4 regions of the Streptomyces sp. NPDC001933 genome follow, and region 2 is predicted to be linked to each of the others. Evidence: riboswitches for the same ligand, from Rfam matches in the RefSeq annotation. Region 2 holds a riboswitch; each other region holds the start of a gene.
What was found. Region 2 has a riboswitch for cyclic di-AMP ahead of ACFYY7_RS31565 (peptidoglycan DD-metalloendopeptidase family protein). Riboswitches for the same ligand answer to the same signal wherever they lie in the genome.
Positions count from the first base shown of each region.

Region 1: linked by a shared signal. The riboswitch ahead of ACFYY7_RS31995 (NlpC/P60 family protein) and the one ahead of ACFYY7_RS31565 (peptidoglycan DD-metalloendopeptidase family protein) in region 2 are both predicted to bind cyclic di-AMP.
Region 3: linked by a shared signal. The riboswitch ahead of ACFYY7_RS12485 (transglycosylase SLT domain-containing protein) and the one ahead of ACFYY7_RS31565 (peptidoglycan DD-metalloendopeptidase family protein) in region 2 are both predicted to bind cyclic di-AMP.
Region 4: linked by a shared signal. The riboswitch ahead of ACFYY7_RS07390 (M23 family metallopeptidase) and the one ahead of ACFYY7_RS31565 (peptidoglycan DD-metalloendopeptidase family protein) in region 2 are both predicted to bind cyclic di-AMP.

Region 1 is NZ_JBIASS010000016.1:82,010-89,715, forward strand. Features, by position in the region: gene ACFYY7_RS31980 (GNAT family N-acetyltransferase) at 1-706, opposite strand, end outside; gene ACFYY7_RS31985 (NlpC/P60 family protein) at 846-1,907, opposite strand; gene ACFYY7_RS31990 (hypothetical protein) at 2,228-2,581, shown strand; gene ACFYY7_RS31995 (NlpC/P60 family protein) at 2,642-3,784, opposite strand; cyclic di-AMP (ydaO/yuaA leader) riboswitch at 3,792-3,957, opposite strand; gene pcrA (DNA helicase PcrA) at 4,217-6,703, shown strand; gene ACFYY7_RS32005 (M23 family metallopeptidase) at 6,767-7,706, opposite strand, start outside.
Region 2 is NZ_JBIASS010000015.1:238,346-246,051, forward strand. Features, by position in the region: gene ACFYY7_RS31540 (STM4014 family protein) at 1-846, shown strand, start outside; gene ACFYY7_RS31545 (STM4013/SEN3800 family hydrolase) at 899-1,714, shown strand; gene ACFYY7_RS31550 (STM4012 family radical SAM protein) at 1,711-3,084, shown strand; gene ACFYY7_RS31555 (STM4011 family radical SAM protein) at 3,093-3,971, shown strand; gene ACFYY7_RS31560 (SGNH/GDSL hydrolase family protein) at 4,021-4,863, opposite strand; gene ACFYY7_RS31565 (peptidoglycan DD-metalloendopeptidase family protein) at 5,053-5,967, opposite strand; cyclic di-AMP (ydaO/yuaA leader) riboswitch at 5,971-6,127, opposite strand; gene ACFYY7_RS31570 (alpha-galactosidase) at 6,425-7,706, opposite strand, start outside.
Region 3 is NZ_JBIASS010000004.1:307,525-315,230, forward strand. Features, by position in the region: gene ACFYY7_RS12460 (heavy metal translocating P-type ATPase) at 80-2,062, shown strand; gene ACFYY7_RS12465 (hypothetical protein) at 2,168-2,593, shown strand; gene ACFYY7_RS12470 (DUF305 domain-containing protein) at 2,697-3,356, shown strand; gene ACFYY7_RS12475 (class I SAM-dependent methyltransferase) at 3,528-4,307, shown strand; gene ACFYY7_RS12480 (ABC-F family ATP-binding cassette domain-containing protein) at 4,334-5,992, opposite strand; cyclic di-AMP (ydaO/yuaA leader) riboswitch at 6,523-6,708, shown strand; gene ACFYY7_RS12485 (transglycosylase SLT domain-containing protein) at 6,713-7,207, shown strand; gene ACFYY7_RS12490 (FAD-dependent monooxygenase) at 7,253-7,706, opposite strand, start outside.
Region 4 is NZ_JBIASS010000002.1:611,065-618,770, reverse strand. Features, by position in the region: gene ACFYY7_RS07405 (DNA topoisomerase (ATP-hydrolyzing) subunit A) at 1-294, opposite strand, end outside; gene ACFYY7_RS07400 (M16 family metallopeptidase) at 565-1,956, shown strand; gene ACFYY7_RS07395 (M16 family metallopeptidase) at 1,983-3,365, shown strand; cyclic di-AMP (ydaO/yuaA leader) riboswitch at 3,638-3,803, shown strand; gene ACFYY7_RS07390 (M23 family metallopeptidase) at 3,817-4,638, shown strand; gene ACFYY7_RS07385 (GntR family transcriptional regulator) at 4,865-5,560, shown strand; gene ACFYY7_RS07380 (HPr family phosphocarrier protein) at 5,762-6,043, opposite strand; gene ACFYY7_RS07375 (GNAT family N-acetyltransferase) at 6,217-7,706, shown strand, end outside.

The DNA of each region.
Region 1 (7,706 bases), on a different contig from region 2:
CCGCGTAGATCCGCTCCACATCGGCGTCGCCCGGCTCCAGCCACACCACCCGGCAGCCGCGCCCGAAGGCGGTCGCGGTCAGATGGGCGGAGAGCGCGGCGCCGATGCCGCGGCGGCGGTAGGCGTCGGCGACGGCGAGACCGGCCAGTTCGGTGAGGCCGTCGACCGGGACGGAGCAGCCGCCCGCGCCCGCCGGTACGCCGTCGACCATGGCGAGGGCGGCGACCCCGCCGTCCCGGGCCGCGGTGCGCAGCCAGTCCGCCACACCGGCCTCGGGTTCGCCGGTGCCGCCGTATCCGTGGTGCTGGACGAGCGCGGCGGCGGCCAGCTCGGCGTCGGTGGCCGGCTCGGTGATCGCGAGGGAGTCGACCTGCTTCGGCGTCAGCAGGTCGTCCGGTGCGCAGGCCATGATCGGGGCCCGGTTCTCGACGGTGAACCCGGCGGCGAGCAGCGCGGGTTCGACCGCGGGCGCCGTGCCGGGCAGGAACTCCAGCCGGGGCAGCCGGTCGTGCTCGCGGAACGCCGCGACCAGCGCGTCGAGATCGGCGGGCGTCGGATCGGCGTCCTGGTCGGGTATGGCGTAATTGGCGTACTTGAGTGACCAGTTGGGGTTGTGACGCACCGTGAAGGGCCCGACCCGGAGGTGGTCCGGGGAGCGCTGGGCGAGCGTACGGGCGTGGTTCTGGACCTCGGCGTCCATGGGCATGTGGGGTGGTCCTCCGACCGGGTGGGCGACGGCGAGCCGGTCCGACGGCGGTCCGGCCCGAAGGCGGTTGCTCCGATTGTGGGTCGGACCGAGGGCGCGCTGATCCGATGGCGGGCCGACCCGGACCGGAGACGGGAGCCTATGCCACCCGGGTGGCCCCGGCGAAGGGCATTTGGTCGATCGGCGCGATCCGGACCGGTGACCCGGTGCGCGGGGCGTGGATCATCTGCCCGTTGCCGATGTACAGCCCGACGTGGCTGATGCCGGAGTAGAAGAACACCAGGTCGCCCGGGGCGAGTTCGGAGCGCGATACGCGCTGCCCGGCGTTGATCTGGGTGTACGTGGTCCGGGGGAGCGAGACACCGGCGGAGCGCCAGGCGGCCTGGGTGAGCCCGGAACAGTCGAACGAGGAGGGGCCGGTGGCGCCCCAGACGTACGGCTTGCCGAGCGCTCCGTACGCGAACGCGACGGCCTCGGCGGCGCGGGCGTTCGGGGCGCGGACGGGGCCGCGCGCTGCGGAGCGGTCGGCGCGGTCGGCGGAACCGGCGCCGTCGGCCGACCCGTGGCCGGCGTTCTCGTAGGCGGTGCGCTCGGGCGGGGTGAGCCGGTCGAGCAGCCGCTGTGCCTCCGCCAGTTTGGTGGTGATCGTCGCCTTGTGCTTCTTCAGCTCGGCCCGGCGGGAGGTGAGCGTGGCCAGCTCCCCCTCGGCCTGCGAGCGCAGCGTGGCGATCTGGGCGATCTGACGCCGGACCTTGGCGAGCGCGGCGGCCTGGCGGTCGCCGATGCGGTCCACGTACGACGCCCGTTCCAGGTACTGGTCGGGGTCGGAGGAGAGCGCCAGCTGCACGGAGGTGGAGAGGCCGCCGGCGCGGTACTGCGCCGCGGCGAACGAACCCAGTGCGTCGCGCGAGGCGTTGAGGCGATCGGTCCGGCGGGCGGCCTCGTCGCGCAGGGTGTCGAGGGCGTGCTCGGCGGCGGTCGCCTTCTCCTTCGCGCCGTTGTACTGCTCGGTGGCGACCTCCGCGTCGTGGTACAGCCGGTCCACCTCGGCCTTGACCTGGGCGGGGGTGCGCTGCGGGTCGGCGTGCGCCGGGCCGGGCAGGGCGGCGGCGGTGGCGGCCCCGGTGAGGGCGAGGGTCGCCGCGGTGCGGGCAGCAGGGCCGGTGTACAAGCGCTGCTTGGGTTTTCGATGCGCTGCCACGAGGGCGTGCGTCCTTCCTGACGACTGCCCGCCGGGGGATACCGGCGGGCCCGCCACAACTCTCGGCGGGGCGACCGGTGCACCGTCCGCGTACGGAGCGGCGGCGATCCGGCCGTCTGGTCAGCGACGCTAAACCCGGGGCACGGGCAGGAGTCGTAATGACGCTTATTGTCCGAATTTGGCGCGGCGCTGTCGTCGAACGATCGGAAAAATTACGCCAGAGTCAGGCAATTGGTACAGACGCGAGTGAAGTGGCCGGGGAGCAGCGAAGGCGCACCTGCCCTCCGGGCGGTGATGTGGCCGGGGCTAGGCTGCGGCTCATGGACGTACTCATTCATGTCTTCGTCGCCCTGCACATCATCGGTATCGCCTCCTTGCTGGGCGGTTTCCTGACCCAGATGAAGGCGATGGGCGCGGGCACGGCCCGGTTCGTCCCGGCGATGCTGCACGGCGCGCTGACCATGCTGGTCACCGGTGTCGCACTGGTCGGGCTCAACGAGGCCGACGGCAACCACGTCAACAACATCAAGATCGGCGTCAAGATGCTGGTCCTGATCGTCGTCCTCGCGCTCGTCTACATCAAGCGGGACGAGGAGAAGGTCGACAAGGGCGCCTTCGCGGCGGTGGGCGGGCTGACGCTCCTCAACATCTTCATCGCGACCCTCTGGGTCTGATCCCGCCGTACCGCACCGCGCCGCCCCGGACACCGGGGCGGCGCGGCGTGCTGAGGCCCGCTACGCGGGCCGCACGCTGCCGTAGATCGGCATGTAGTAGATCGACTCCTCGCGCACGTTCGCCCCGGGCTTCGGCGCGTGGATCATCATCCCGTCGCCCTTGTAGATGCCGACGTGGCTGATGTCGTCGTAGAAGAAGACGAGGTCCCCCGGCCGCAGGTCCGCCGTGGCGACCCGGGTGCCGATCTCGACCTGGTCCCAGGTGGTGCGCGGGATGTCGACCCCCGCCGCCTTCCACGCGGCCTGGGTGAGCCCGGAGCAGTCGTACGACGCCGGGCCCGTCGCGCCCCAGACGTACGGCTTGCCGATCTGGGCCCTGGCGAAGGCGAGGACCTGCTCCGCCTTGGTGGTGGCGCCGCTGTCCGAGCCGGTGCCCGTTCCCGCGCCGCTGCCGCTCCCCGGCTCCTTCGCGGCCTCCTCGGCCTTGCGGTCCGCCTCGGCCTTCGCGGCGGACTGCTGCTTCGCCAGCTCCTGGGCCTTGCGCTTCGCCTCCGCCTCCTTCTTGCGCTCGATCTCCGCGAGCCGCGCCTTCTCCTCGGCGGTGAGCTTCGACAGCAGCGTGCGTGCCTCGCCCAGCTTCGTCTGGACGTCCTGCTTGCTGGTGCGCAGCGTGGCCTGCGTCGTCGTCAGCGTCTCCAGGCTCCGTACCGCCTCGGCGCGCTTCTTGGCCGCCTTGGCCTGCTGCGTACGGAAATCCGTGATCGCTTTCTGCTGCCGGCTGGTCATCCGGTCCATCAGCTGGCTCTGGTCGAAGTACGACTGCGGGTCGTCGGCCAGGAAGAACGTGGCGCTCGGCGCTATGGAACCGTTGCGGTACTGCGCGGCCGCGTAGGTGCCGAGCGTCCTGCGGGCGTCGTTGAGCTTGTCGGCGCGCTTCGCGACGTCGTCCAGCAGGGCGTCGACCTTGGCGCGCTGGGCGGCGGAGGCTTCCTTCGCCTGGTTGTACCGCTGGGTCGCGGTGCCCGCCTGCCGGTAGAGGTCGTCGACCTTCTTCTGGACGTCCTCGACGCTGGGCTTCGGGTCGGGCGCGGCGACCGCGCTCTGCGTGGAGAGCAGGGTCACGGACGCCAGGGCCGCCGTGGTGAGACCGATGGCCGGTGCGGTGGTGCGCACCCGGGTGCGCGGCTTGCGATGGGATGCCAAGGCCGGCATCTCCTTCCGTGGACCGCCTACCGGGTTAGCTGTCGGGTTCGGGCGGAACGGAAGGCTGCCCTACGGTCCGAGTGGGGGATATGGACCGATTCACCCCGGTACTGCGTATGGGTCCCCGGTTCCGAACTCCCGTGGGGGCAGCCCGGATTCGGCGGAGGCGCCCGCTCGGCGTGGTTCGCCTCAAGGGGGTACGGGCCGCCCGGTCGAGCACGCTAGCCAACCCATGGTGCTGCTGGGAAGGTTGATGTTCGATATGCCCGATACATTTTCGTGACCTTGCCGCGACGGACGGCCGGGGCCCGGAATTCCTCACGTGGAGTGGGTGATCGGTCCCGCTGTGTGTCCGCCGCGTGTCCGCCGTGCCGTGTGCGGTTGGTCATGCGGCCTCCGGGTGTCGGTGCGGCGGCCTAGACTCGACAAGCGATGAGCAGCCTCTTTGACGACAGCTTCCTGGCCGGCCTCCAGCACTCGGAGGAAGAGCCCCCGCCGCCCCCCGAGGACTCCGCACCCGAAGCGGTGCCGGAGGACCTCTTCTCGGGCGTGTTCGACGGGCCCCCGCCGCCCAGGGACGCCTACTACCGCGACGGCGCGCACCGCCCCGTCATCGACTCGGCGGCGCTCCTCGACGGGCTGAACACCGAGCAGCGCGCCGCCGTCGTCCACGCGGGCTCCCCGCTGCTCATCGTCGCCGGGGCCGGCTCGGGCAAGACCCGGGTGCTGACCCACCGGATCGCCCACCTCCTCGCGGAGCGCGGGGTGCACCCCGGCCAGATCCTGGCGATCACCTTCACCAACAAGGCCGCCGGCGAGATGAAGGAGCGCGTCGAGCAGCTCGTCGGACCGCGCGCCAACGCGATGTGGGTCATGACCTTCCACAGCGCGTGCGTACGCATCCTGCGCCGCGAGTCGAAGCGGCTCGGCTTCACGTCGTCGTTCTCGATCTACGACGCCGCCGACTCCAAGCGGCTGATGGCCCTGGTCTGCCGCGATCTCGACCTGGATCCGAAGCGCTTCCCGCCGAAGTCGTTCACGGCCAAGGTCTCCAACCTGAAGAACGAGCTGATCGACGAGGAGACCTTCGCCGGCCAGGCCGCGGACGGCTTCGAGAAGACCCTCGCCCAGGCCTACGCGATGTACCAGTCCCGGCTGCGCGAGGCCAACGCGCTCGACTTCGACGACATCATCATGACGACGGTCCACCTGCTCCAGGCGTTCCCGGACGTCGCCGAGCACTACCGCCGCCGCTTCCGGCACGTCCTGGTCGACGAGTACCAGGACACCAACCACGCCCAGTACACCCTCGTACGCGAGCTGGTCGGCCCGGCGGGCGAGGGCGACGCCCCGGCCGAGCTGTGCGTCGTGGGTGACGCGGACCAGTCGATCTACGCCTTCCGCGGCGCGACCATCCGCAACATCCTCCAGTTCGAGGAGGACTACCCGAACGCGACGACGATCCTCCTGGAGCAGAACTACCGCTCCACGCAGACGATCCTGTCCGCCGCCAACGCGGTCATCGAGCGCAATGAGAGCCGCCGCCCCAAGAACCTCTGGACCAACGCCGGGACGGGCGCCCGGATCACTGGCTACGTAGCCGACACCGAGCACGACGAGGCGCAGTTCGTCGCCGACGAGATCGACCGGCTCACCGACGCGGGCGACGCCAAGGCCGGTGACGTCGCGATCTTCTACCGTACGAACGCGCAGTCCCGCGTCTTCGAAGAGATCTTCATCCGCGTCGGCCTGCCCTACAAGGTCGTCGGCGGCGTGCGCTTCTACGAGCGCAAGGAGGTCCGGGACATCCTGGCCTACCTGCGCGTCCTCGCCAATCCGGAGGACACCGTCCCGCTGCGCCGCATCCTCAACGTGCCCAAGCGAGGCATCGGCGAGCGCGCCGAGGCGATGGTCGACGCGCTGTCGATGCGCGAGAAGATCACCTTCCCGCAGGCGCTGCGGCGGGTCGACGAGGCGTACGGCATGGCGGCCCGGTCGGCCAACGCCGTCAAGCGGTTCAACACGCTGATGGAGGAGCTGCGCACGATCGTCGAGTCGGGCGCGGGCCCCGCGGTGGTCCTGGAGGCCGTGCTGGAGCGCACGGGCTATCTCGCCGAGCTCCAGGCGTCCACCGACCCGCAGGACGAGACCCGGATCGAGAACCTTCAGGAACTGGCCGCCGTGGCGCTCGAATTCGAGCAGGAGCGCGGAGCGGCCGGCGAGGAGGGCGCGGACACGGCCCCCGGTGCGGGCGCGGGCACGGCCCCCGGCACGGGCACGCTCGCCGAGTTCCTGGAGAAGGTCGCCCTCGTCGCCGATTCCGACCAGATCCCCGACGAGGACGAGGACGGCTCCGGCGTCATCACGCTGATGACGCTGCACACCGCGAAGGGCCTCGAATTCCCGGTCGTCTTCCTGACCGGCATGGAGGACGGCGTTTTCCCGCACATGCGGGCGCTGGGACAGGTGAAGGAGCTGGAGGAGGAGCGGCGCCTCGCCTACGTCGGCATCACCCGGGCCCGCGAGCGGCTCTACCTGACCCGGGCCGCCATGCGCAGCGCGTGGGGGCAGCCCTCGTACAACCCGCCGTCGCGGTTCCTGGAGGAGATCCCGGACCAGCACCTGGAGTGGAAGCGGACCGGGCCGATGGCGGCGCCGGCCGGACCGACGTCGGGGATCACCTCGTCGCTGTCCTCGTCGCGTTCGCGCTCCGGGCCCTCGGGCTTCGCGACCCGGCGCACCTCCGACAAGCCGACGGTCACGCTGGCCGTCGGGGACCGGGTCACGCACGACCAGTTCGGGCTCGGCACGGTCACGGCGGTCGAGGGCATCGGTGACCAGGCGAAGGCCACGGTCGACTTCGGCGACGAACGGCCGAAGAAGCTGCTGCTGCGGTACGCGCCGGTCGAGAAGCTGTAGACGGGGCGAGGCGAGCGAGCGTGCGGGCGGGGGTTGTGGCCCCCGCCCCGCCGGGCTCAGGTCTCAGGTGGGGTTGACGCCGTGGCTGCGGAGCCAGGGCAGCGGGTCCACTGCCGCTCCGCCACCGGGGCGCACCTCGAAGTGCAGGTGCGGGCCGGTCGAGTTCCCGGTGTCGCCGGAGTACGCGATGACGTCACCGGCCTTGACCGGGCCCGAGCGGATCTTGGTGGCGCTGAGGTGGCAGTACCAGGTCTCGGTCCCGTCGGCCATGGTGACGATGGCCATGTTCCCGTAGGCGCTGTTCAGCTGGGTGCGCACGGTGCCGTCCGTCGCGGCCATCACGGGCGTGCCCTGCATGACGGGGAAGTCGATGCCCGTGTGCACGGACATCCAGTTGACGCCCGCCTGGCCGAAGTACGCGCTGAGGCCGTGCCGCTCGACCGGCATGACGAACTTGGGGCGCAGGGCCTCCTTGCGGGCGGCCTCTTCCTCGCGCTTCTTCTTCTCGGCGGCCTGCCGCTCCCGCAGGTCGATGCGCTCCTGGGTGCGGCTGGCGCGGTCGGCGAAGTTCTCCGCGTCGGCGCTGAGGTTGGCGAGCTGGGTGTCCAGCTTGTTGTTGGCGGCGACCGGCTTGACGGAGCCGGGGTCGGCCGCCGCCATCGTGGTGTTGTCGTCCTTCTTGTCCTCGCCGCCCAGCCCGCCGACCGAGGCCGCGGCGATTCCGGCCACGCTCATCACGCAGGCGGAGGGGATGGCGACGGTGAGGAGCGCGGAACGCTTCGCGGGGGAACGCCGCCGGCTGCGGCCGGCGCCGCCGCCGCGGGTTGCGGAGCGTCCGACGGAGCGGCGCGGTTCGGGCACGGCCTCCGCGACGTCCGTGATGGCCGCGACACTGATGGTGGCCGCGTCATGGACATCGTCCGCTGCCGCGGCGTCTGCTGCGATGCCGTCCGTGTCGGCCGCGATGCCCGCGTCAGTGGCGGCGGCGGTGGCGTAGGGCGCG
Region 2 (7,706 bases):
GCGCGGGCGGCGTCCGCTGCCGGTGCCGAACTGCTCGACGACCCCGGTGATGTCGCGGTCCTCTTCGACAAGCGGCTCTGCCATGGGGTACTGGACGGGGCCGGGGTGCCGGTCCCGGCGTCACCGACCTCCGGGGCCGCGGCACCCGTGGTGCGGGACTGGGCGGACGTACGCGAGCGGATGGCGGACCACGGCATGTCCAGGGTCTTCGTGAAGCTCGCGCACGGCTCGTCCGCCTCGGGGGTCCTGGCCGTGGAGACGGCCGGGCCGGGCCGCATCAGGGCCACCACCTCGGTGGAGCGCGATGCGTCCGGCCGGCTCTTCAACTCCCTGCGGGTGCGCCGCATCACGACGGAGCCGGAGATCGCGGCGGTCGTCGACGCGCTCGCACCCGACGGGCTGCACATCGAGCGCTGGCTGCCCAAGGCCACCCGGCACGGCCGGGCGACGGACCTTCGGGTCGTGGTGGTGGACGGCCGGGCCACCCACGCCGTGGTACGCACCAGCCACTCCCCCATGACCAATCTTCACCTCGGCGGCGAGCGCGGAGATCTCGACGCCGTCCGCGCGGCCGTCGAGGCGGCGGGCGGCAGCTGGAGCGGGGCCCTGGCCGTGTGCGAACGGGCCGCGGCCTGCTTCCCGGACACCCTGTGCGTGGGTGTCGATCTGCTGCCCGCGACCGGCTGGCGGCGCTTCGCCGTCGGCGAGGTCAACGCCTTCGGCGATCTGCTGCCGCGCCTGACCGGGCTTCCCGGCAGCGGCGCCGAGGGACTGGACACGTACGCGGCGCAGGTCGCCGCCGTACAGAACAGAGCAAGGAACCACCGTGCAACCGCCACCGCCTGACACTGCCCCCACCCCCGCGGACGCCGTGAACCCGGATATTAATGAACCGGACATGAGCGGGATCGTGGGCAGCCACGATCTGCTGCTCGTCACCCTCGACACACTGCGCTACGACGTGGCGGTGGAGCTCGCCGCCGAAGGGCGCATTCCGCATCTGGCACGTCATCTGCCGGGCGGTGTCTGGGAGAAGCGGCATGCGCCGGGAAGCTTCACCTACGCCTCCCACCAGGCGATCTTCGCGGGATTTCTGCCGACACCGGCCGGCCCCGGACCGCACCCCCGGCTGTTCGCGGCGCGTTTCGCGGGCAGTGAGTCCACTGCCTCCGGCACCTTCGTCTACGACACGCCGGATCTGCTCTCCGGCCTCGCCGAGGTGGGCTACCGCACGGTGTGCATCGGCGGTGTCGGCTTCTTCAACCGGCAGCCGCCGCTCGGTTCCGTACTGCCGGACATGTTCCAGGAGAGCCACTGGGAGCCGGAGTTCGGCGTGGCGTCCCCCACCTCCTTCGAGGCCCAGGTGACCCGTGCCGAGCAGGTCGTCGCCGGACTCCCGGCGGAGCAGCGGCTGTTCCTCTTCGTCAATGTGTCCGCCCTGCACCAGCCCAACTGGTTCCACCGGCCGGGGGCCACCCGCGAGGCGGGCGACTCCCGCGCCACCCACGCCGCCGCCCTGGAGTACGTCGACGCCCACATCGGCAGGCTCTTCGCCGCCGCGAGCAGCCGCCGCCGCTGCTTCGCCATCGTCTGCTCGGACCACGGCACGGCGTACGGGGACGACGGATACACCGGGCACCGGCTCGGTCACGAGTCCGTCTGGACCGTTCCGTACGCGCACTTCTTCCTGGAACCGGGGGCCACCGCACCATGAGCCGCACCACGACCGCCGCACCGGCCGTCCGGCCGTACCAGAGCTATGTGTACGCCTACCCGCACAAGACCGCCTACCGGCCGCTCGCCGACCGGCCGGAGCTGCGCGAGCTGTGGGCGGCCGAGCGCAAGGACGCGCTCTCGCTCTACCTGCACATCCCGTTCTGCGAGGTCCGCTGCGGCTTCTGCAATCTGTTCACCCGGATCGGTGCCCCAGGCGAGCTGACGACCCGGTACCTCGACGCGCTGGACCGGCAGGCCGCCGCGGTCCGGGACGCACTGGGCGACGACGGTCCGGTGCGGTTCGCCGCGGCGGCGTTCGGCGGGGGTACGCCCACGTTCCTGACCGCGGCGGAGCTTGAGCGGCTCTGCGACATCGCGGAGAAGCGGATGGGGGCCGACCTGCGGTCCGTTCCGCTCTCGGTCGAGACGTCGCCGTCGACCGCGACGGCCGACCGGCTGGCCGTCCTCGCCGACCGCGGGACGACCAGGATCAGCATCGGGGTGCAGAGCTTCGTCGAGGCCGAGGCGCGGGCCGCCGTGCGCCCGCAGCGCCGTGCCGATGTGGAGGCGGCGCTGGACCGGATACGTGACGCCCGCATCCCGGTCCTCAACATCGACCTGATCTACGGCATCGACGGGCAGACCGAGGAGAGCTGGCGCACCTCGCTGGACGCGGCGCTCGGCTGGCGGCCGGAGGAGCTGTACCTCTATCCTCTGTACGTGCGCCCCCTGACCGGGCTGGGCCGGCTCGGTGCCGACAGCGAGGCCGCGGCAGATGCGTCGGACGCGGCCTGGGACGAGCAGCGGCTTCGGCTGTACCGCGCGGGCCGGGACCACCTACTGGCCCATGGCTACGAGCAGGTGTCGATGCGGATGTTCCGCCGCGCCGACGCCCCGCGGACGGACGGGCCCGACGACTACGCCTGCCAGACCGACGGCATGATCGGCCTGGGGTGCGGAGCCCGTTCGTACACCACGAAACTGCACTACTCCTTCGACTACGCGGTGGAGATGCGGGAGGTGCGGGCGATCATCGACGGCTACACCGCCACCGAGAACTTCTCGCACGCGGAGGTCGGACGGTACGTCGACGGCGACGAGGCTCGCCGGCGCCACCTGCTTCAGTCGGTGCTCCAGGCCGAGGGGCTGCCGCTGGCCGACTACCGGGAGCGGTTCGGCACCTCGCCGGCCGACGACTTCCCCCTTGAGCTGGCCCGGTTCGAGGCGCGCGGCTGGCTCGACGCGTCGGCCGGGGCGTCCGGACGGCTGCGGCTCTCCACCGAAGGCCTGGCCCACTCCGACGCGCTGGGCCCGGATCTCTTCTCCCCCGGGGTACGCGCCGCGATGGCCGCGTACGAACTGAAGTGAGTGCGCCGATGGACCTGACGATCCTCTACCGCGGGCCGCTCTCCTCGTGCGACTACGACTGTCCGTACTGCCCGTTCGCCAAGCGGCGCGACAGCCGGGAGCAGCTGCGCGCCGACCGGGCCGCGCTGGAGCGGTTCACGGCGTGGGCCGCGGCGCAGACCGGCGACCGGATCTCGGTCCTGTTCACGCCGTGGGGCGAGGGCCTGGTCCGCTCCTGGTACCGCCGTGCCCTGGTCGAGCTGGCGCAGCTGCCGCACATCCGCCGGGTCGCGATCCAGACCAACATCAGCAGCCGTACGGGGTGGCTGGCCGAGGCAGGTGGGGCGGGCCGCGAGAAGATCGCGCTGTGGTGCACGTACCACCCGGGGCAGACACCGTACGAGCGGTTCCTCGACAAGTGCCGGGAGCTGACCGCGCTCGGCATCCGCCACAGCGTCGGTGTGGTCGGGCTCGACGACCATCTCGACGAGGCGCGACGTCTGCGCGCCGCACTGCCGGACGAGGTCTATCTCTGGGTGAACGCGGCGGAGGGGCACACGTACACGGACGAGGAGGCGGACCGCTGGACGGCCATCGACCCGCTCTTCCCGTACAGCCGGCATCCGCACCGGTCGGCCGGGCTGCCCTGCCGGACCGGTGAGTCGGTCATCTCGGTGGACGGTGACGGCACCGTGCGCCGCTGCCATTTCGTACCGGCGGAGCTGGGCAATCTCTACGACGGGAGCTACCGGCGGGCGCTCGGTCCGCGCGCCTGTCCGCTGGCGGTCTGCGACTGCCACATCGGGTACGTGCACCTGGAGACGCTTCCGCTGTACGACGTCTTCGCGGGCGGTGTGCTGGAGCGGATCCCGGCGGCTGTGCTGCCGTCGCTCGCCGGACCGGCCTGAGGTTCAGGCGGGTCGGCCGAGCGACGGCACCACGGACCCGGACTGCCGTCTAGAGCGGCAGGAGGTCCGGGCGCTTCGCTTCGACGTGGTCGCCGGAGGACTCGCCGCGCAGCCGCCGGCCGATCCACGGAACCAGGTACTCGCGCGCCCAGTGGATGTCGTCGCGCCGTACTTCGAGGGTGCCGCGCTGTGCCTGCGGGGGCCATTCCTGGTCGGGGTCGGCCGGTACGTCGATGCCGAGGACCTGGGCGGCGCGCAGCGCGACCCTGGTGTGTCCCTCGGGCGACAGGTGGAGCCTGTCGTCGTCCCAGGCGCGCCGGTCCTGGACGGACCGCAGCGACCACAGGTCCAGGACCGGGCAGTCGTAGCGGTCGGCGATGGCCCGCACATGGGCGGTGTAGGTGGCGATCTTGCCGCGCAGATGGCGCAGCACGGGAACGCCACGGGTGTCGAAGCCGGTGGTGACCATGACCGTGCCGACCGCCCCGGTCAGCTCGGCGACCGCGCGCTCGAAGCGCTCGGCCACGTCGTCGGGGTCGGTGCCCGGCCGGATGATGTCGTTGCCGCCCGCGCAGAAGCTCACCAGGTCGGGTGCGAGCTCCTTGGCGCGCGGCACCTGCTCCTCGACGATCTGGTCGAGGAGGCGTCCGCGTACGGCGAGATTGGCGTACCTGAAATTGCCGTGCGCGGAGCCTTCCGTGCCCGTCGTATCGGGGTCCGGTAGCTGGTCCGCGAGAAGTACCGCGAATCGGTCCGCCCAGCCGACGAAGGTCCCGTCCGGGCCGGGGTCGCCGACTCCCTCGGTGAAGCTGTCGCCAATCGCCGCGTACGACCCGATGACGCCCTGTCGGTTGTTGACGCCACGTTGGTTTTTTCTCGAATCGTCTGCCACAAACGCTTATCCTGCACCGCCGAATGTGACCTACGCGACCGTAATAAAGGGTTGACGGGTGGTGAGATAGACCACCCGGTCAGTTTTTGGTAAAGGGGGAATAAGCAGAAGGGGCGATGCGCCGCCGCGCACCGCCCCTTCCGTGTTGCTCAGGTCATGCTCTGTCGCTCAGCTGCCCGGCCGTTCGGCTCAGACGTAGATGCCGTGCGAGGCCAGGAAGGCGATCGGGTCGATGTCCGAGCCGTACGCCGGGCCCGTGCGGACCTCGAAGTGCAGGTGCGGGCCGGTGGAGTTGCCGGTGGAGCCGGAGAGGCCGATCTGCTGACCGGCGCTCACGGCCTGGCCCACCGAGACGGAGGCGGAGGACAGGTGGCCGTACTGCGAGTAGTGGCCGTCGGCGTGCTTGACGACGACCTGGTTGCCGTACGCGCCACCCCAGCCGGCGGTGACGACGGTGCCGGAGGTGATGGACTTCACGCTGGTGCCGGAGGCGACGGGGAAGTCGATCCCGGAGTGGCTGCCGCTGGACCAGTTGGAGCCGGAGGCGCGGTAATTGGTGGTGTGGTTACCGGGGACCGGGTGGACGTAGCCGGAGCCGTTGCTCTGGGCGGCCGGGGCGGAGGCCGGGGCCTTGGACTCCGGGGCGGCGGAGGGCTTGGCCGGGGCGGACCTCTCGACGACCACCGAGGGCGCCTTCGACGGGAGGGCCGAGCCGGTGCCGGCGCCGGTGGGCGCTGCGTTGCCGGAGGCCTTGACGCCGAGGGTCAGCTTCATGCCCGGGAAGATCAGGCTGGGGTCCTCGCCGACGACCTTGCGGTTGTCCTGGTACAGCTTCTGCCAGCCGCCCTTGATCTGGTGCTCGGCGGCGATCTTCGACAGGTAGTCGCCGGAGACGACGGAGTACGTCGTGGTGGCGGCCTGCTTCTGCGCGGCCGGGGCGGCCTGCGTGGCGGCGGCCGACTGCGGCGCGGCGGCCGGGGCGGCCTGGGCACCGGTGGCACCGAGCAGCGGCAGTGCGACGACGGCGCCGCCGGCGCTCACCGCGGCGACGCCACGGGCGATGGTGCTGACCTTCGGACGACGGTGCTTACCCGATATGGGCATGGTCTGTTTCCTCTCCGGCGCCTGCGAGGTGAGCTGTCGGGTTCGGGCTGGAGATGCCCGGCCGCGCTGAGCGCGACTTCACCCCGAGCCGGCCGGATTTCTCCGGTCGGCGGCTTACCTGGTTCCCCCGCTCCTGCCACGCGATGAGTGGATGTGAATTCCGGACGGCGGCAGGATTAGGCGGTCCGACCGGATTGACGGTGACCGTAAGCGAGTCGGGACGACGAGAACAAGCCACGGGTTCCACACCGGAATCCGCGCCGGGGAAATCGGCGCGGAATTCCGGTCACACTCCGTGGATTAAGGATCTTGGCTTTCCGCGCGGCGCACGGATTACCCGACTCCCCCGTCGCCACACACCGTCACGGATATGATCCCGCTCACGAGGCACCCCCCATGTCCCTTATAAGCAGGCCATGTTCGGGCAAATACCCCTATTACGGACATATGCCGCCCATCATCCCTGTCGGAGCCTCAGCACCCGGGCGTCGAGATCACCCCGGAGTCCGGTGTGCAGCCCCTGGTGCAGCAGCGCCGAACCGTGGTGCACCGCCCCCGTGTCCAGGCAGGTGTACGTCGCCGCGGGGTCGAGTCCGCGCAGCCGCAGGACCGGTGGCCGTTCCCCGTACCGCTGCGCCTCCAGCCACATCAGGACCACGGCGTCGTCCCCGTGGACGTACTGGACCGCGCTCAGTGAGCCGCGCGGCGCACGCAGCCGGTACAGCTCACCCAGCTGCACGACCGGCCGGATCTCCTTGTAGAGGTCCACCCAGGTCCGCGCCTCCGCCAGCTCCGCCTCGCTCCACTCGGTGAGGTCCCCACCGACCCCGAGCACACCGGCCATCGCACTCACGAAACGGAAGCGCAGCGAGCTGACCCTGCCGTTGAGCTGGTCGTTCGGGCTGTCGGTGACCCAGGCGGCCATCACCCGGGCCGGGTGGATGTGCCCGAAACCCTCCTGGATGGCGAGACGGTCGAGCGGGTCGGTGTTGTCGGAGGTCCACACCTGGTCCGTACGGGACAGGATTCCCAGGTCGATCCGGCCCCCGCCGCCCGAGCAGGACTCGAACGCGACCGTGGGATGCGCGGCCCTGAGCCGGTCGATCAGCACGTACAAGGCGTCCACATGCTCGATCCAGAGTTTCTGCGGGTACTCCTCGCCCGGCCAGCCCGCGTCGGTGAAGCAGCGGTTGAAATCCCATTTCACATAGTCGACGGGAGTTTCGGTGAGCAGTGTGTCCAGCTGTTCCCAGAGATATTCCTGCACATCGGGGCGGGCCAGATTGAGCACCAGCTGGTTGCGGTACTCCGTCCGCGCCCGCCCGGGGAAGTGCTGCACCCAGTCGGGATGCGCGCGATAGAGATCACTGTCGGCATTGACCATTTCCGGCTCGACCCAGATACCGAACTGCATGCCGAGCCCGTGAACTTCGTCGGCGAGCGGCTTCAGCCCGCCGGGGAAGCGGTCCGGATTCGGTGTCCAGTCACCGAGCCCGGCCCGGTCGCTGGTCCGCTGCCCGAACCACGCGTCGTCCACGACGAACAGCTCGACGCCCATCGCCGCGGCCCGCTCGGCAAGGGCCCGCTGCTGGTCCAGCGAGATGTCGAAGCCCGTCGCCTCCCAGGAGTTGTAGAGCACCGGCCGCAGGTTCGCCGCGTCCGGGATCACATGGGCCAGCTGCCAGGCGTGCCAGGCGCGGCTCGCCCCGCCGAACCCCTCCCCGCTCCACAGACCGGCG
Region 3 (7,706 bases), on a different contig from region 2:
TACATGAATGCGTGTTCATGTGATCCTGTATGGTGCGGAGGTCGAACCACTCCGCCCTCTCGCGTGAAGGATCACGCCCATGTCTTCCACCCTCACCCGCCCGGTCGCGCCAGCCGGCCCGGTCCGAACGGGAGGCCCTGGGCGGCGCACCCGGATCCTGGCCCTTCCGGAGGCCCGCTGGGCCGGGGCCGCGCTGCTGCTGTTCCTGGCCGCGCTGCCCCTGCAACTGCTCGGCGCCCCGTGGTGGACATGGGGCCCGCTGTACGCGCTGACGTACGTCACCGGTGGCTGGGAGCCGGGCTGGGAAGGGCTGAAGGCGCTCCGGGAGAAAACGCTCGACGTCGACCTGCTGATGGTCGTCGCTGCTCTCGGCGCGGCGGCGATCGGACAGGTGCTGGACGGCGCCCTGCTCATCGTCATCTTCGCCACCTCGGGCGCCCTGGAGGCGTTCGCCACCGCGCGGACGGCGGACTCGGTACGCGGACTGCTCGACCTGGCACCCGCCAAGGCCACCCGGCTCGGCGAAGCGGGTGCCGAAGAGACCGTGCCCACGGAGGAGTTGACGGTCGGGGACGTGATCCTGGTACGCCCCGGCGAACGCGTCGGGGCCGACGGCCGGGTGCTCGACGGGGCGAGCGACGTGGACCAGGCAACCATCACCGGTGAGCCGCTGCCGGTGGCCAAGGAACCCGGCGACGAGGTCTTCGCGGGAACCCTGAACGGCACCGGGGCGCTGCGGGTGACCGTGGAGCGCGACCCGTCCGATTCGGTGATCGCCCGGATCGTCGCCATGGTCGAGGAGGCATCGGGGACGAAGGCCCCCACTCAGTTGTTCATCGAGAAGGTCGAACAGCGCTACTCGATCGGCATGGTGGCCGCCACCGTCGCGCTGTTCGCCGTGCCCCTGGCCTTCGGCGCGGCACTGCAGCCGACACTGCTCCGGGCGATGACCTTCATGATCGTGGCCTCGCCGTGCGCCGTGGTGCTGGCCACGATGCCGCCGCTGCTGTCCGCGATCGCCAATGCCGGACGGCACGGGGTGCTCATCAAGTCCGCCGTGGTGATGGAACGTCTCGGTCTGATCGACGCCGTCGCACTCGACAAGACCGGCACCCTGACCGAAGGCACCCCACGCGTCACCGACATCCGTCCACTCGTGTCCTCGGGCCTGACCGAGGACGCCCTGCTCACGCTGGCGGCGGCGGCCGAGCATCCCAGCGAACACCCCCTCGCCCGCGCGGTCACCGAGGCCGCCCGGACCCGCGGTCTCGCCCTGCCACCGGTGGCGGACTTCACCTCCGCCCCGGGCACCGGCGTCACCGCCACCGTGGACGGCCGCAAGGTCGCCGTCGGCAGCCCGGCCCGCCTGCTGGACGTTCGTACCGGCGAGGCCGAGGCCGGGGCCGCCGCCGAACTCGCCGTACAAGTGGAGGAGGACGGCCGCACCGCCGCCCTCGTCGTGCTCGACGGCACGCCCGTGGGCGTCCTGGGCATCGCCGACCGGCTGCGCACCGACGCCCGTTCCACCGTCGCCCGCCTCGCTCGACTCACCGGCAGCACACCGGTGCTGGTCACCGGGGACAACCCACGTGCCGCCGCCCGTCTCGCTGCCGAGGTCGGCATCGATGACGTCCGGGCCGGTCTGCTGCCGCAGGACAAGGTGCACGCGGTCAAGGCGATGGAGAGCGCCGGGCGGAAGGTGCTGGTGGTCGGGGACGGTGTGAACGACGCCCCGGCCCTGGCCGCGGCGCACACGGGCATCGCCATGGGCAGGGCCGGCTCCGACCTGGCCCTGGAGACCGCCGACGCCGTCGTCGTCCGCGACGAACTCGCCACCGTCCCCACCGCCGTGGCGCTCTCGCGGCGATGCCGCCGCCTCGTCGTGCAGAACCTGGTGATCGCGGCCGTCTTCATCACCGGCCTCGTCGTCTGGGACCTGGCCGGCACGCTGCCGCTCCCGCTGGGCGTCGCCGGGCACGAGGGCTCCACCGTCATCGTCGGCCTCAACGGCCTGCGCCTGCTCCGCGACGCCGCCTGGACGCGCGCCGAGCGCGACCACTGAGCCCGGGGCGGACGGGGCAGTACGGAACGGGAAACCCGGTGGGGGTATCGTCTGGCAAGCACCGCAGGACCCGTCGACCTGTACGAGCGAGCAATCGAGGCAGCCGTGGAACGCGGACGGACACGCGCACCGGGAACGTCCCGGCTGCTCGTGCTCTGTGCCGTCCTGCTCGGGCTGTTCCTCATGCACGGAGCGCCCGCGAGCGCCGCGGAGGGCTGCCACGACGCGATGACCGTCACGGCGGCCGCACCCGCGCCAGGGTCCATGCAGGCGACCGCCGGCCACTCGGCCATGGGGGCCGGGCACGGTTCCGCTCAGGTGGCTGCAGCCATGCCCGCGATGAACGGCGAGTCGTGCGTATTCACCCATGCCCGTGACCGGGTGCTGCCGCTGCTGATGTCGCTGGGCCTGGCGCTCGTGGCGGTTCAGGCACTCTCCGGGCGCCGTACGGCTGTACGCGGACCGGCCCGGCGGGGACCGCCGTCGGCCGGCAGGGGGCTGCTGCTCCAGGTGTGCATCGCGCGGACGTGACAGGGATCCGCCGGTCCACGGCCCTTCGAGGTCGGACCGGTTGGACGAACCTGCCCCATCCGCGCGCCACGGACGTGGCGCAACCACCTGGAAAGAACCTCTGATGTCCGCTTCCCGCTGCTCCGCCGCCCGCCGTCGCACCCTCGCGGCCGCCGGCACCGTCGCCGCCCTCGCTCTGGCATTGACCGCCTGCGGCTCCTCCGACGGCTCGAAGTCCGACGGTTCGTCCATGCCCGGCATGGCCCACGGCTCGGCCGGCGCCTCCGCACCGGCCACCCCCGGCGCCGGGTTCAACGACGCCGACGTGGAGTTCGCGCAGCAGATGATTCCGCACCACGAGCAGGCCATCGAGATGGCGAAGCTGGCCGACGGCCGCGCTGCCGACCCCGAGATCAAGAAGCTGGCCACCGCGATCGAGAAGGCCCAGGACCCCGAGATCGACACGATGAAGGGCTGGCTGAAGTCGTGGGGCAAGCCGCTGCCCTCGTCCTCGATGGGTGCCATGCCCGGGATGGATCACGGCTCGGCGATGCCCGGAATGATGTCCGGCAAGGACATGAGTGATCTGGCGGCCGCCAAGGGCAAGGACTTCGACAAGAAGTTCGCCCAGCTCATGATCGGGCACCACCAGGGCGCCGTCACCATGGCCGAGGACGAGCAGAAGAACGGCGACAACGCCGACGCGAAGAAGCTCGCCGGTGCCGTCGTCACGGCCCAGACCGCCGAGATCGAGCAGATGAACAAGATCATCGACAGGCTCTGACCCCGGCAGGGGTGCGGGCCGCCGGCGTACGAAGGCCCGCACCCCTTCTCCCGGTCCGGCCGGTACGGGCACGTCCCACAGACAGCCGTTCGGCCGGCGGCCTCCGGCGCCGCTGCCGGACTTGCGGCAAGGGGATGGCCGACCCGCCGACAGCGCGGTTAGCGTGACCGCATGGATCGTGACGAACAGTTGCTTCACGCCTCGTCGTTCGGCACGGCGGCGGTCGCGTACGCCGAGCACCGCCCGGACTACGTCCAGGACGCGGTGGGCTGGGCGCTTGAACCCGCGCCCGGCCCACGCGTGCTCGACCTCGGCGCCGGAACCGGCAAACTCACCGCCACCCTGGCCGCGATGGGTGCCGAAGTGATCGCGGTCGAGCCCGACCCGGCGATGCTGGCCGAGCTGCGCCGTTCGCTTCCGGCCGTCCGTGCCCTGCAGGGCAGCGCCGAGTCGATCCCGCTGCCGGACGCCTCCGTCGATGCCGTGCTGGCCGGCAACGCCATGCACTGGTTCGACATGGCCGTCGCGGGACCCGAGATCGCCAGGGTCCTCGCACCCGGCGGCATCCTGGCCGGCCTGTGGAACCTGATGGACGACCGGGTCGAGTGGGTTGCCGGGCTGGCACGGGTCGGCGGGAGCGCGGCCATCGGCCCGAGGGACACGCCCACCAGCTGGCGCGCCGAGACGGCGGACATGCACCTCCCCAAGACCGGCGAGGCCGCCCGGTTCGGCTCCCCGGAGCAGACCGGGTTCCCGCACGGGCAGCACCGCACCGCCGACTCCCTCGTCGCGACCATCGCGACGCGGGCGGGGGTGCTCGTCATGCCGGCAGAGGAGCGAGAGGCCTTGCTGGGCCGGATCCGCGCCTTCCTCGCAAGCAGGCCTGAGACCGCCCGCGGCGAATTCACCCTCCCGATGCTGACCGGCGTGCTGCGCGTCCGGCGGCTGTGAGGCGCACGAGGCCGACAGCCCCGCCATCAACCGATCGGGGCGCGCAGCAGTTCGGCCACCTCCTCCGCGCCGGTCTCCCGCAGCTCCTCCCCGACCAGCAGCCACCTGGTGACACCGACCGATTCGAGGAAGGCCAGGTCGTGACTGGCGATCAGGAGTGCGCCCTCGTAGGAGTCGAGCGCACCGGTCAGCTGTCGCACACTGGCGATGTCGAGGTTGTTGGTCGGTTCGTCCATCATCAGCAGCTGCGGGGCCGGTGCGGCGAGCATCGTCGCCGCGAGGGCGGCACGGAAGCGTTCGCCGCCCGACAGTGTGCCCGCCGGCTGTTCCGCGCGCTTGCCCTGGAAGAGGAAGCGTGCGAGCTGGGCGCGGATGTGGTTGTCGGTGACGCCGGGCGCCATCCGGGCCACGTTCGCCGCGACACTCAGTCCGTCGTCCAGCACATCGAGCCGCTGCGGTAGGAACCGCGCCGGTACGAAGGTTTTGGCATCGCCGGACAACGGGGCCAGCTCACCGGTGAGCGTGCGCAGCAGCGTCGTCTTACCGGCGCCGTTGCGGCCGACGAGCGCGATGCGCTCCGGCCCGTTCACCTGGAGCGTTCCCTCGCGCAGCCTGCCGAACCGGGGGCGCAGCCCGTTCAGGCTCAGCACGGTGCGCCCGGTGGGCACCGCCGTGTGCGGGAGGCTCACGCGGATCTCGGCGTCGTCGCGGATCGCGTCGGCGGCCTCCTCCCGGCGTTCGCGCGCCTCGCCGAGACGCTCCTCGTGGACGCCGCGAAGCCTGCCCGCCGACTCCTGTGCCGATCGCTTCCGGCGGCCCGCCAGGATCTTCGGGAGGCCGCCCTCGGCCTCCGCCTTCCGGCCGTTCTTCTGGCGCCGGGCCAGCTTCACCTGGGTCTCCTGCAGTTCACGCTTCTGGCGGCGCACATCGGCCTCCGCCGCCCGCAACATCCGCCCGGCGGCCTCCTGTTCGGCTGCCACGGCCTCCTCGTACGCCGACCAGCCGCCGCCGTACCAGTTCACCGAACCGGTGCGCAGTTCGGCGATGCGGTCGACGCGCTCCAGCAGTTCCCGGTCGTGGCTGACCACGACCAGTACGCCCGAGCGCCAGGAGTCGACGGCTTCGTAGAGCCTGCGGCGCGCGAACACATCGAGGTTGTTGGTGGGCTCGTCCAGGAGCAGGACGTCGGGGCGTTCCAGCAGCAGCGCGGCCAGCCGGAGCAGAACGGTCTCCCCTCCGGACAACTGCCCCAAGGTGCGGTCGAGTTCGATGTCGCCGAGGCCGAGCGATCCCAGTGTCGCCAGGGCCCGTTCCTCGACGTCCCAGTCGTCGCCGATCGTCTCGAAGTGTTTCTCGTCGACATTCCCGGCCTCGATGGCGCGCAGCGCATTGCGCTGCTCGGCGATGCCCAGGGCCCGGTCCACCCGAAGTGTGGTGTCGAGGGTGATGTTCTGCGGAAGGTGGGCGAGACTGCCGCCGACGGTCACCGACCCCTGGGACGGGCGCAGTTGACCGGCGAGCAGTCGTAGCAGGGTGGACTTGCCCGCACCGTTGGTGCCGACGAGCCCGACGCGCCCCCGGCCGATGCTGAGCGAGAGCCCGTCGAGGACGGTGGTGCCGTCCGGCCACCGGAAGGTCAGGGCCGAGCAGGTGAGGGAGGCGTGGGGGGTGGTGGGTGTCGCCATGGGTGTTCCTCGCATTCGCAAGCGCAGTGAAGGGGGCTTCGTATGCGAGCACCACGCGGCGACCGGGCAGCGGAAGGAGATACGGCGGTCCTGAAGATCGAGGGACGGCTCATGCACCGAGGTCGCATCCACGCGGGGTCACGGGCAGTGCGCAGCACTGCTACTGCGTGACGGGCGTACGGGCAAAGCCGTACGGCGTGATGTTCGCGAACCTCAGATGCGCAACGTCCACCTCAATCGGAGACAACAGGACATCGAAACTGTAACGACCAGGGGGCGGAAAGGCAATGTCACCGGGCCTTGGCGGTCGCTGGGTGAAATGCCCGCTTTTGTGAATTCGTGGCGCGAGTCACGTTCAGCCCGCGGGATGCCGCGTCCCGTGAACCGGTTCCCTTTCCGCGCAAGGGGAGTGGGTCCTGCGGTGTGAGGTGGATTACCGAAATTCCCGTTAATCGATCTTGTGGGTGAATTGCATTCGGAAATTGGGGTCTTGTCCCGTTCGGCTTTTCTCGCCTACGGTCACCGTCAATCCGGACGGAACGCCGAATCCTGCCGCCGTCCGGCCATCCGACCACCCATGTACGGCAGGAGCGGGGAACCCAGGTAAGCCGCCGGTCCGGAATCCGGAACGGCTCGGGGTGAAGCCGCGATCGTGTGCGGCCAGGCATCTCCAGCCTGAACCCGACAGCTCACCTCGCAGGCGACGGAGAGGAATCCACCATGTCCGCAACGGGTACGTACCGTCGTCGCAAGTCCACCCCGCTGACCCGCGGTTTCATCGCCGTGGGCACCGGCGCCGCCGCCCTCCTGCTGCCGCTGCTCGGTGCCCACACAGCCTCGGCGGCTCCGGCGCAGTTCGCCGCCACCGCACCGGCTGCGCAGTCCGCGACGTACACCAACGATCTGGACGGCTGGATCAAGGAGTCGCTGGCCGTCATGGCCGAGCACAACATCCCGGGCAGCTACGACAGCATCCACCGCAACATCATGCGCGAGTCGTCCGGCAACCCCCGGGCCATCAACAACTGGGACTCGAACGCCGCCGCCGGGACGCCGTCCAAGGGTCTCCTCCAGATCATCGATCCGACGTTCCGGGCCTACCACGTGCCCGGGACCTCGATGGACAGCTACGACCCGGTCGCCAACATCACGGCAGCGTGCAATTACGCGGCCGCCAGGTACGGCTCCATCGACAACGTCTTCGGGGCCTACTGACGTACGCGACACCGCCGCCGCACGGCCGGGTGCTCCGTCCCGAGGTCAGCCCAGCCTCGGGGGTGTCCAGTCGGCGTGGCGGAGGATCGTGCGGACCGTGACACGGGACGGTGCGAGACGCAACGCCGCGTTGCGCAGCGCGACGGCCGCCGGGTGGGACAGCTGCTGGCCCATCCGGCCGGCCTGCCGCGCGGCCCGCGCGACCGACTGGCTGCGGGGCCGGCGCTCCGCGTCGTAGCGGCCGAGCGCCGACTCGACGGTCGCTTCGCCGGACAGCGCGGCGGCCAGTGTTGCCGCGTCCTCCAGTGCCTGGCAGGCCCCCTGGCCGAGATTCGGGGTCATGGCGTGCGCGGCATCACCGAGCAGTGCCACCCGGCCCACCACGTAGGAGGGAAGCGGGACGACCAGCTCGTGGACGTCATGGTGCAGGACGGCATCGGGCCGGGTCGCCGCCAGCAGGGCGGGAATGGGGTCGTGCCAGCCGTCGAACCGGCGGCGG
Region 4 (7,706 bases), on a different contig from region 2:
CGCGTCGTAGATCGACGTGTCCCCGTGCGGGTGCAACTTGCCCATGACCTCGCCGACGACGCGGGCGCACTTCACGAAGCCGCGATCGGGGCGCAGGCCCATCTCGTTCATCTGGTACACGATGCGGCGGTGCACCGGCTTCATGCCGTCGCGGGCGTCGGGCAGGGCCCGTGAGTAGATCACCGAGTACGCGTACTCGAGGAAGGAGCCCTGCATTTCGTCGACGACGTCGATGTCGAGGATCTTCTCCTCGAAGTCGTCCGGCGGCGGGGTCTTCGTGCTGCGGCGGGCCATCGCTGCTGCGACTCCTTCACGGATTCTGTTCGGGCAACCTCAGGTTCTGACGCGGACCATTGTGGACCGCCGCACTGACATCGCCGACCTCGACCCGTCCCAAGAGGCGTTCCGGGCCCCGGCCGAGGCGCTTTCGCGCCCCGCCGAGCGGGGGATGCGCCCCTCTTTCATGCGAACTTCCGCGTTACGGGAACTTCGCCAGGGGTCCGTGCGCTTGCCTAAGGTGGCAGGTCTCGCAGGAAATCCAGTATCGCGATCGAAGGGACGTACATGCCCATGGGTCACACGGCCACCGCTCAGGCCGGCTCCGGCGGCTTGACAGCGACCGAGCACCGCCTGGCCAACGGCCTGCGCGTGGTGCTCTCCGAGGACCATCTGACCCCGGTCGCCGCGGTCTGCCTCTGGTACGACGTCGGCTCGCGCCACGAGGTCAAGGGGCGCACGGGGCTGGCTCACCTCTTCGAGCACCTGATGTTCCAGGGCTCCGGCCAGGTCAAGGGGAACGGCCACTTCGAGCTGGTGCAGGGGGCCGGCGGCTCGCTCAACGGGACCACCAGCTTCGAGCGCACCAACTATTTCGAGACCATGCCCACGCACCAGCTGGAGCTGGCCCTGTGGCTCGAGGCCGACCGGATGGGCTCGCTGCTCGCCGCGCTCGACGAGGAGTCCATGGAGAACCAGCGCGACGTCGTCAAGAACGAGCGCCGCCAGCGTTACGACAACGTCCCCTACGGCACGGCGTTCGAGAAGCTGACGGCACTGGCCTACCCCGAGGGCCACCCGTACCACCACACCCCGATCGGCTCGATGGCCGACCTGGACGCCGCGACCCTGGAGGACGCGCGCACCTTCTTCCGTACGTACTACGCGCCGAACAACGCGGTGCTCTCGGTCGTAGGCGACATCGACCCCGAGCAGACCCTCTCCTGGATCGAGAAGTACTTCGGTTCCATCCCGTCCCACGACGGCAAGCAGCCGCCGCGCGACGGCACGCTCCCCGAGATCATCGGCGAGCAGCTGCGCGAGGAGGTGCGCGAGGAGGTCCCGGCGCGCGCGCTGATGGCCGCCTACCGGCTGCCGCACGACGGCACCCGCGAGTGCGACGCGGCCGACCTCGCGCTGACCGTGCTCGGCGGCGGCGAGTCGTCGCGGCTGTACAACCGCCTGGTGCGCCGTGACCGTACGGCCGTGGCGGCCGGGTTCGGACTGCTGCGGCTGGCCGGTGCGCCCTCGCTGGGCTGGCTGGACGTCAAGATGTCCGGCGGCGTCGAGGTGCCGCAGGTCGAGGCCGCGGTCGACGAGGAGCTCGCCCGGTTCGCCGCCGAGGGCCCCACGCCCGAGGAAATGGAGCGCGCGCAGGCCCAGTTGGAGCGCGAGTGGCTGGACCGCCTCGGTACGGTCGCCGGCCGTGCCGACGAACTGTGCCGGTTCGCGGTGCTGTTCGGCGACCCGCAGCTCGCCCTGACCGCCGTTCAGCGGGTGCTCGACGTCTCCGTGGAGGAGGTCCAGGCGGCCGCCAAGGCCCAGCTGCGCCCCGACAACCGTGCGGTGCTGGTCTACGAGCCGGTCGAACCGGCCGAGCCCACGGACGCAGCGGACACCGACGACACTGACGCGACCGACGCCGACGACACCGACGCGCACGAGGGGGCGGACCAGTGACCGACGCTGCCGCGACTGGAGTTTCGATGCAGTACCACCCGCAGCCGGCCCCCGGCACCGCCCGTCCCTGGGCCTTCCCCGCTCCCGAGCGCGGCGCTCTGCCCAACGGCCTCACGGTGCTGCGCTGCCACCGCCCCGGCCAGCAGGTCGTGGCGGTCGAGATCTTCCTCGACGCCCCGCTGGACGCCGAGCCCGAGGGCCTCGACGGCGTGGCCACGATCATGTCGCGGGCACTGAACGAGGGCACCGACAAGCACAGCGCCGAGGAGTTCGCCGCCGAGCTGGAGCGCTGCGGCGCCACCCTCGACGCGCACGCCGACCACCCCGGTGTCCGGGTCTCCCTGGAGGTCCCGGCCTCCCGGCTGGCCAAGGCCCTCGCGCTGGTCGCCGAGGCGCTGCGGGCGCCCGCCTTCGCCGAGAGCGAGATCGAGCGGCTGGTGCGCAACCGGCTCGACGAGATCCCGCACGAGCAGGCCAACCCGGCCCGGCGCGCCGCCAAGCAGCTGTCCAAGGAGCTCTTCCCGGCCGAGGCGCGCATGTCGCGCCCGCGCCAGGGCACCGAGGAGACGGTGGAGCGGATCGACTCGGCCGCCGTGCGCGCCTTTTTCGACGCCCACATCCGGCCGTCCACGGCGACCGCCGTGGTCGTCGGTGACCTCACCGGCATCGACCTGGACGCCCTGCTCGCCGACACCCTCGGCGACTGGTCGGGAGACACCGCGGCCCCGCGCCCCGCGCCGCCGATCACCGCCGACGACACCGGGCGGGTGGTGATCGTCGACCGTCCGGGCGCGGTGCAGACGCAGCTGCTGATCGGCCGGATCGGCGCCGACCGGCACGACAGCGTGTGGCCGGCCCAGGTGCTCGGCACGTACTGCCTTGGCGGCACCCTCACCTCCCGTCTCGACCGGGTGCTGCGCGAGGAGAAGGGCTACACGTACGGCGTAAGGGCCTTCGCTCAGGTGCTGAGGTCGTCGGCCCCGGACACCGCCTCGGGGGCGACCGGCGCCGCGATGCTCGCCATCAGCGGTTCGGTGGACACGGAGTCCACCGAACCGGCGCTCAAGGACCTGTGGACCGTGCTGCGGACCCTGGCGGCCGAGGGGCTGACCGACGAGGAACGCGAGACGGCCGTGCAGAACCTCGTGGGTGTGGCGCCCCTGAAGTTCGAGACGGCGGCCTCAGTCGCGGGCACCCTCGCCGACCAGGTCGAGCAGCACCTCCCCGACGACTACCAGGCGCAGCTGTACGCCCGGCTCGCGGAGACCGGCACGGTCGAGGCGACCGCGGCGGTCGTCAACGCCTTCCCGGGTGACCGGCTGGTCACGATCCTCGTCGGCGACGCGGCACGGATCGAGGAGCCCGTCCGTGCGCTGGGTATCGGAGAGGTGTCGGTGGTCACCGGCTGACGAGTGGCCCGGCGGACGCCGGGCGGGGCCGGTCATCATCCCTGCCCCGCCCGTCTCCACTCTCGGCATATCGCCAGATATCGGGACAGAAGGAAGGCTCTTGCGAGCGCGATCTCGCCGGGGTCTTCCTTTTTGTCTGTTCTGAGGGGGAGGTTGCCTGTCTGCCCTGTGGGATGCGCTACAAAACGGCCTGTCCGTTTGGTGAATGAAAGTGACCCCGCTTAGCGTCGGCTGGACTGTCCGTCACTCGTATGCCGCATCCGCGACGTACCGGACAGTCATCGCCGAGTCCCCGTCAGGCGCGAGCCTGGGGAGCCGGGGACCCACGAAGTCCCTGGGGTGAATCGGATGCCTGAGCCCGGACGGGCCGGGGCATCCGTAGGAGACCTTCCTGCTCCGAACCCGTCAGCTAACCCGGTAGGCGAGAAGGAAGGAAAGGACCAGCCACTCCATGGCGTTCACCCGTGCCACCGGGAAGCACCGTGCCCCGAGCCGACTGACGCGCCGCAGCGCGAAGGTCGTCGGCGTCGCGGCTCTGGCCACCACCGGCGTCATCGGCGGCCTGGCCGCTCCCGCCTTCGCAGCGGACTCCGACGCCCCCTCCACGAGCGAGACCGGCCTCGGCCAGGTCATCGCCATCGACAAGACCCTCGCCGACCGGATCGACGCCCAGGCCGACGCCCAGCAGCACCAGGCCGACGCCGCGGCGAAGGCGAAGGCCGAGGCCCACCGCAAGGCCGAGGCCAAGAAGAAGGCCGAGGCAAAGGCCGAGGCCGAGGCGAAGGCCAGGGCCGAAGCGAAGCGCGCCGCCGAGGCCCGCGCCGAGAAGGCCCGCGCCGCCCGGTCCGCCGAGCGCACCCGCCTGGGCGCCTTCCGGCTTCCGGTCGCCGGCTCGTACGTCAGCACCGGCTACAAGTCCAGCGGCTCGCTCTGGTCCTCCGGCAGCCACTCCGGCATCGACTTCCACGCCGCCTCCGGCAGCTCCGTCGTCGCCGTCGGCGCCGGCACCGTCGTCGAGGCCGGCTGGGGCGGTGCGTACGGCAACAACATCGTGCTCCGGATGACGGACGGCACGTACACGCAGTACGGCCACCTCTCCTCGATCGGCGTCTCCGTCGGCCAGAGCGTCGGCGCGGGCCAGCAGATCGGCCTCTCCGGCTCGACCGGCAACTCCACCGGGCCGCACCTCCACTTCGAGGCCCGGACGACCCCGTCGTACGGCTCCGACATGGACCCGGTCGCGTACCTGCGCGCCCACGGCGTCGACGTCTGACCGACGCCCACCGCACCACCTCGCCCGAAGGCCCCTGCAGCATGCCGGGGCCTTCGGCATTCCCGCCGCCCGCCAGCGTGGGACGACTGCCCGCCCGGCCACCCCGTGGCCAAAAGATATTCATGAATTTTCGCCCGGCATCGGAAATGCGGCCGCATTGCAATAGAGTCGCGTAACAGGCGTCGGCCGGCCGCGTTTCGCGGGGGATTGAGGCGGAGGTTCGGACATGCGCATTCCGGCGCATTCGGTATGCACGGCAATCCGTGACGACATCGTCTCCGGTGTCTTCGAACGCGGAAGCCGTCTCACGGAGGAGTTGCTGGCCCGCCGTTACGGGGTCTCCCGCGTCCCGGTACGGGAAGCGCTGCGCACCCTGGAGTCCGAGGGTTTCGTGGTCACCCGTCGGCACGCGGGTGCCTGCGTCGCCGAGCCCACCGAGCTGGAGGCGGCCGACCTCCTGGAGGTCCGCACGCTGCTGGAGCCGCTGGGCGCCGCCCGCGCCGCGCAACGCCGCACCGAGGTACACCTCAAGGTGCTCCGCGGCCTCGTGCGGCTCGGCCAGGACCGGGCCCGGCGCGGCGATGGCGAGGACCTGCGTGCACTGGGCGGCTGGTTCCACGAGACGTTGGCGCAGGCCTCCGGCAGCCCCGGCCTGATCGCGCTGCTCACCCAGCTGCGACACAAGATCGCCTGGATGTACGCGGTCGAGCAGCCCGCCCGCCCGGTGGACTCCTGGGCCGAGCACGGGGCCATCGTGGACGCGGTGGCGCGCGGCGACGCGGAACGGGCCAGGGCGCTGGCCGCGCACCACGCGGAGCGGGCCGCGGCCGCGCACCGGCTGCGACGGCGGCCCCCCGCCCCCGGCGCCGGCCGGGTGAGGACCACGCAACATTCCGTAAACACCGCAGGCGTCCGGCATTAACAATTACGCCGTATACAAAGAGAAGCCATCGCGCGGGATGTCACCGGGCCGGGGCGAATTTCGCGCCACCTGAATTTCGCATGCCCGTGCTCCGCCTGCCCGCATTGCGTTCATTCGAATTCTCGCCGGAGGGTCCGCTCCGGAAAACAAAAGAGCCGCGGCCCCGGTTCAGGGTGCCACGGCTCTCTCGCGGAACATGTTTCAGACGGTCTCCGGGAGCTCTTCGAGCCCCTCCGCGACGAGCTTCGCCAGGCGGTCCAGAGCCGCTTCGGAGTTGTCGGCCTCGGATGCGAGCACGATCTCCTCGCCACCCTGCGCGCCGAGACCGAGGACCGCGAGCATGGAGGCGGCGTTCACCGGGTTGCCGTCGGCCTTGGCGATCGTCATGGGGACGCCGGAAGCCGTGGCGGCACGGACGAAGATGGAAGCGGGGCGGGCGTGCAGGCCCTCGGCCCAACCGACGTTGACGCGGCGCTCAGCCATGGTTCTGCCCTTCACGAATCAAAAGTTGTCTAGACCAGTCTCTCACGCGGTGCGCGGTGCTCCGGCCGGCCCCGGGAACAGCCCGCAATGCCTGCGACCCCGCCGATCGGCCCTCTCAGACTGCCCCGGCCCCGGGACCTACGCGACCGCTGACAGAGCCGTACGCTTTGCCCATGCAGCCCGCGCCCGAGCAGAGTCCGCATCACGCTTATCCCGACCACTGGGAAGCGGACGTGGTGCTCCGCGACGGAGGCACCGCACGCATCAGGCCCATCACCACGGACGACGCCGAACGGCTGGTCAGCTTCTACGAGCAGGTCTCCGAGGAGTCGAAGTACTACCGGTTCTTCGCCCCGTACCCGCGGCTGTCCGACCGGGACGTGCACCGCTTCACCCATCACGACTACGTCGACCGGGTGGGGCTCGCCGTCACGGTCGGCGGCGAGTTCATCGCGACGGTCCGCTACGACCGGATCGACGAGCGGGGCAGGCCCGCCTCCGCCCCCGCCGACCAGGCCGAGGTCGCCTTCCTCGTCCAGGACGCGCACCAGGGCCGGGGCGTGGCCTCGGCGCTGCTCGAACACATCGCGGCCGTCGCCCGCGAGCGCGGCATCCGCCGCTTCGCCGCCGAGGTGCTGCCCGCCAACAACAAGATGATCAAGGTGTTCCGGGACGCCGGATACACCCAGCGGCGCAGCTTCGAGGACGGATCCGTCCACCTCACTCTGGAGCTCGAACCGACCGCCGAGTCCCTCGCCGTCCAGCGCGGCCGTGAGCAGCGGGCGGAGGCGCGGTCCGTGCAGCGCCTGCTGGCCCCCGGATCCGTCGCGGTCATCGGCGTCGGCCGGACTCCGGGCGGCGTCGGCCGCACGGTCCTGCGCAACCTCCTCGGGGCCGGCTTCACCGGCCGCACATACGCCGTGAACCGCGCCTTCGCCGCCGACCAGGCGACCGTCGACGGCGTCCCCGCCCACCGCTCGATCGGCGAGATCGACGAGCCGGTCGACCTCGCGGTCGTCGCCGTCCCCGCCGACCGGGTCCCGGAAGCCGTCGCGGACTGCGGCGAGCACGGCGTCCAGGGCCTGGTCGTGCTCTCCGCCGGATACGCCGAATGGGGCGCCGAGGGCAGGGAACGGCAGCGCGAACTGGTCCGCCAGGCCCGCTCGTACGGGATGCGGATCATCGGCCCGAACGCCTTCGGCCTGATCAACAACGCCGAAACGGTTCGGCTGAACGCCTCGCTCGCCCCCGAGCCGCCCGCCCCCGGGCGCATCGGCCTCTTCACCCAGTCCGGAGCGATCGGCATCGCGCTGCTCTCCGGGCTCTACCGGCGCGGTGCGGGCCTGTCCACCTTCATCTCGGCGGGCAACCGCGCCGACATCTCCGGCAACGACTTCCTCCAGTACTGGTACGAGGACCCCGACACCGACGTCGCGCTGCTGTACCTCGAATCGCTCGGCAACCCCCGCAAGTTCACCCGGCTCGCGCGGCGCACCGCGGCGGTGAAGCCGGTGGTCGTGGTGAAGGGCGCCCGGCACAGCGGTTCCACCCCGCCCGGCCACGCGGTCCCGGTCAGCCGGATCCCGGACGCGACGGTCTCGGCGCTGATGCGGCAGGCGGGCGTGATCCGGGTCGACACGGTGACCGAGATGGTCGACGCGGG